One region of the Streptomyces sp. 2114.4 genome, then DNA from elsewhere that is predicted to be linked to it. Evidence: riboswitches for the same ligand, from Rfam matches in the RefSeq annotation. Region 1 holds a riboswitch; the other holds the start of a gene.

Region 1 (2,381 bases):
CACGGTGGGCAAGGAGGACGCCCGCGCGGTCGCCAAGAGCCTGCTCGCCCAGACCACACGCGAGCAGCCCGCCGCCCAGCAGACCGCCACGCCTCCCGCCGCGCCTCTCGCGACACCTCCCACGGCACAGTCCACGACGCCCCCCGCGGCGCAGCCCGTGGGCCCGGCAACGACACCGCCCGCTGCCGCCCCCCACGCTTCCCCTGCCCCCCAGCCCCACGAGCCGGCCTGGGCGCCGGCCCTGGACGCGGTCCTGATGAGCAGCTGGCACAGCGGAGTTGACCTCAGTGCCCTCGCCACCGAACTCGGGCTCGATGTCCGGCTCCTTGTGGCACGCGCACAACAGCTCGCCGCCGAGAGCCGTCCGGTGCAGACCCCGCCGCCGGACCGTTTGGGCCGGCACCGCCGGCTGGCCCACCTCCCGCCCGCCCAGCAGCACGAGAGCACTTCGTCGACCTGGCGCGAGCGACCACAGCAACCCCCACGCGAGCCCTACGAGCAGGAGCCCTGGAAACAACAGCCGTACCAGAACTACCGGGACCAGCAGGAGTACCAGGACTACCAGGAGTACCGGGTGTACGAGGAGCATCCACAGCAGCACCCGCAGCACGTACAGCAGCACCCGCAACACCTGCCGAACCACCAGCAACAGCTACAGCAGAACCAGCAAAACTCACCGCACCAGCACCACTCACCGCATCAGCAGTATCAACAGGCCTCCCATCCCACCTGGGACGCCAACGCCATCACCGCCGCCCAGCACGACTGGGATGGCATCCTCAGCCAGTGGGAAGCCACCACCTCCCCCACGCCGCCGCTCTCCGCCCCTGGCCAAGGGGGTGTGTGACGGGGCCGGCTTCCCCGGGGCCACGGCGTCCGGACGTCGATTAGAGTGGGCGCCGGGCCGTGACTGGCGCTTGGGTGGAGTACCACCGGGGAGCGGCTCGGCCACTCCTGGCCGGTGCCGCGCGCCTGGGCGATCCGACACGACGCTCAGGAGCACCGATGACCCCGACCGCCCGCCTCATGGACGGCAGCGCACTGGCCCGCCGTATCGTCGAACAGGCCGCGGAACGTGCGGCGGACCTCACCCGGCAGACCGGCACGCCCCCGTGTCTGGCCACCGTACTGGTGGGCGACGACCCCGCCTCGGTGACGTACGTCCGCATGAAGCGGGCCCGTTGCGAGAAGGCCGGGATCCGTTCCCGGCACGTCGCGCTCCCCGCCGCCACCACGACCGCCGAGCTGGTCGACACGATCACCGCACTGTCGAACGACCGCGATGTCCACGGCATCCTGCTCCAGCACCCGGCCGGGCCGCACATCGACGAGCGCGCCGCCTTCGAGGCCATCGCCCCCGAGAAGGACGTCGACGGCGTCACCTGCCACTCCTTCGCCGCGATGAGCTTCGGTCTGGACGGCTTCGCCTCCTGCACGCCCGGCGGCATCCTCCGCCTCCTGGATCACTACGACGTCGACCTGGCCGGCAAGCATGCCGTCGTGGTCGGGCGCAGTGCGATCCTCGGCAAGCCCGTCGGAATGCTGCTGCTCGCCCGCAACGCCACGGTCACCTATTGCCACTCCCGCACCACCGACCTCGCGTCGATCACCCAGGACGCCGACGTCCTGGTCGCCGCCGTGGGGCGGCCCCAATTCCTGCGCGGCGAACACCTCAAGCCCGGGGCCGTCGTGATCGACGCCGGCTCCAACCCCGGCAACGTCGGTGACGTGGACTTCGACTCGGCGCGTACCCGCGCCTCCCTGATCACCCCCGTCCCCGGCGGCGTCGGCCCGATGACCATCGCCACCCTGCTCACCCAGACCGTCGACGCGGCTGCCGTCCAGATGACGGCAAGTTGACCGACACCGTTTCGCTGCGCTTTGCCTAGGTCCGTTTTCGGCTTTCGCGTCGTTGCGCGTGCGCCTGGCGGCGGGCCGTGCCGCTGCGCGGGGCGGGGTCCGCTGCGCGGGGCTGTCGGGGTGCGGTGACGGGCCTGCGCGGGTGGGTGTCCGGACTGCTTCGCTTACGCTCCGCTGCGCTCCGCCTTTGCTCTTTCTTGGAGCCTTCGGAAGCAAAGCCCGGCACCCCACCCGCTCCGGCCCGTCCCCTCCCGTTGGGGGGTGGGAAGAAGGCCGGTGGGGGTGTACCTGAATGGTCCGGTGCACCTTGTCGGCACGAGGAAATCGGCTACCACCGTGGCCAGCCCCCTCTGACGTTCACTTACTCCCCCACGGGAGGGGACGGGCCGGAGGGGCAGGGGTGTGGGACGTAAAGCGAAGCAGTCCCACACCCCTGCCCCGGAGGGCCGTCACCGCACCCACAGCCCCGCGCAGCGGACCCCGCCCGCCGCAGGCGAACGGCGGGCGCACCGCGCAGCGGG
Region 2 (2,381 bases), 4.3 Mb from region 1:
GACGACGGCATGGGCGTAGTCACGGAAGGACGGGGCGGCCGCCTCGCGCAGGGCGACCGCGATGGCGGCGGTGGTGTGGTTGTGCGGACCGCCCTGCAGACCGGGGAAGACGGCCTTGTCGACCGCCTTGGCATGGCTCGCCCGGGACATCAGCATGGCGCCGCGCGGCCCGCGCAGGGTCTTGTGGGTGGTGGTGGAGATGACATCCGCGTGCGGTACGGGCGAGGGGTGGGCGCCGCCCGCGATCAGACCGGCGATATGGGCGATATCGGCGACGAGGACGGCGTCGACCTCCCGGGCGATCTCGCCGAACGCGGCGAAGTCGATGGTGCGCGGGACGGCGGTACCGCCACAGAAGATGATCTTCGGGCGTTCCTTGCGGGCGAGGTCGCGCACCTCGTCGAAGTCGATCAGCGCGGTGTCGGGGCGTACGCCGTACTGGACGCCGCGGAACCAGCTGCCGGTGGCCGACACCCCCCAGCCGTGCGTGAGGTGACCGCCCATCGGCAGCGCCATGCCCAGCACGGTGTCGCCGGGCTCGGCGAAGGCGAGGTAGGCGGCGAGGTTGGCGGGCGAGCCGGAGTACGGCTGGACGTTGGCGTGCTCCACGCCGAAGACGGCCTTGGCCCGCTCGACGGCCAGCGTCTCGACCCGGTCGATGTTCTGCTGGCCTTCGTAGTAGCGACGGCCCGCGTACCCCTCGCTGTACTTGTTCTGCAGGACGGTGCCGGTGGCTTCCAGGACGGCGGCGGAGACGTAGTTCTCGCTGGGGATCAGCCGCAGGGTGTCGGCCTGCAGCTGCTCCTCGGCGCCGACCAGCGCGGCCAGTTCGGGGTCGGCGGCGCTCAGCGCGGGATGCGGAAGGGACTGCGGAGTGAGGGACTGCGGGGTGGGCTGTGACACGGGGGCCTGCGACATGGCGTCCTCCGGGGCGGTCGATCGGTGATCCGGTCGTGGTCCCGGGGTGCCCAGGCGGGGCGGCACCTCGTGATGGTGGCCGCACACCGCTTCCTCGAGGTTGTTTCCCCGTACGCCAGTCGCGGTGCGCACCCAGAGTCTAAGACACCCCCGACCCCTCAGGACGTCCTCAGGGCACTCCTCAGGGAGCCCCCCGGGGAGAGTCCCCAGGGCGTCTCCCACAGGAGCGTCGCCCAGGACATCCCCCGGGGCATCCCCCAGGACCGCCCCTGCCCGGCGGATCTTCGCAGGCCAGTCGCTCCTGGCCGGCGCAACAATGGAAGGGGAAGCGGCAGCGCCCGCGCCCCGCACGGTTCTACCGATCGGAGTCACCGGTGACGTCCACGGAACGCAGCATCGCCGCCGCCGAGGCCCACAGCGCGCACAACTACCACCCGCTGCCCGTCGTCGTGGCCACCGCCGAGGGTGCCTGGGTGACGGACGTGGCGGGCCGTCGCTACCTGGACATGCTCGCCGGGTACTCCGCGCTGAACTTCGGGCACGGCAACCGCCGGCTGCTCGACGCGGCCAGGGCCCAGCTGGAACGCGTCACTCTCACCTCCCGCGCCTTCCATCACGACCGGTTCGGCGACTTCTGCACGCAGCTGGCCGCGCTGTGCGGGATGGAGCTGGTGCTCCCCATGAACACCGGCGCCGAGGCGGTCGAGACGGCGGTGAAGACGGCCCGCAAGTGGGGCTACCAGGTCAAGGGCGTCCCGGACGGCCACGCGAAGATCATCGTCGCGGACCACAACTTCCACGGCCGGACGACCACCATCGTCTCCTTCTCCACCGACCCCGAGGCCCGCGCCGGCTTCGGCCCGTACACCCCCGGCTTCGAGATCGTCCCGTACGGCGACCTGTCCGCGCTGGCGGCCGCCCTCGACGACCACACGGTCGCGGTGCTGCTGGAGCCGATCCAGGGCGAGGCGGGGGTGCTGGTGCCGCCGCCGGGCTATCTGGCGGGCGTACGGGAGCTGACCCGCAGCCGGAACGTGCTGTTCATCGCCGATGAGATCCAGTCGGGGCTGGGCCGCACCGGCCGGACCTTCGCCTGTGACCACGAGGGCGTGGTCCCCGACATGTATGTGCTGGGCAAGGCGCTGGGCGGCGGCGTGGTGCCGGTGTCGGCGGTGGTGTCCTCCCGTGAGGTGCTGGGCGTCTTCGCGCCCGGCGAGCACGGCTCGACGTTCGGCGGGAACCCGCTCGCCTGCGCGGTGGCCCTGGAGGTGCTGGCGATGCTGCGGACCGGCGAGTTCCAGCAGCGGGCAACGGAGTTGGGCGAGCATCTGCACGGCGAGCTGGGGCTGCTGGTGGGCGGCGGCGCGGTGGACGCGGTGCGCGGCCGCGGGCTGTGGGCCGGAGTGGACATCAACCCGTCACGCGGCACCGGCCGGGAGATCTCCGAACGGCTGATGGCGCGC

Evidence for each region. A riboswitch is a leader RNA that binds a small molecule or an ion and turns the genes downstream of it on or off. The one in region 1 is predicted to bind ZMP and ZTP.
Region 2: another riboswitch for ZMP and ZTP. It lies ahead of glyA (serine hydroxymethyltransferase); the one in region 1 lies ahead of CFW40_RS02975 (bifunctional 5,10-methylenetetrahydrofolate dehydrogenase/5,10-methenyltetrahydrofolate cyclohydrolase).

The regions. Positions count from the first base shown of each region.
Region 1 covers NZ_FYEY01000001.1:715,250-717,630, reverse strand. The annotation lists gene CFW40_RS02980 (hypothetical protein) at 1-847, shown strand, start outside; ZMP/ZTP riboswitch at 897-985, shown strand; gene CFW40_RS02975 (bifunctional 5,10-methylenetetrahydrofolate dehydrogenase/5,10-methenyltetrahydrofolate cyclohydrolase) at 1,006-1,860, shown strand.
Region 2 covers NZ_FYEY01000001.1:5,063,371-5,065,751, reverse strand. The annotation lists gene glyA (serine hydroxymethyltransferase) at 1-918, opposite strand, end outside; ZMP/ZTP riboswitch at 960-1,051, opposite strand; gene rocD (ornithine--oxo-acid transaminase) at 1,293-2,381, shown strand, end outside.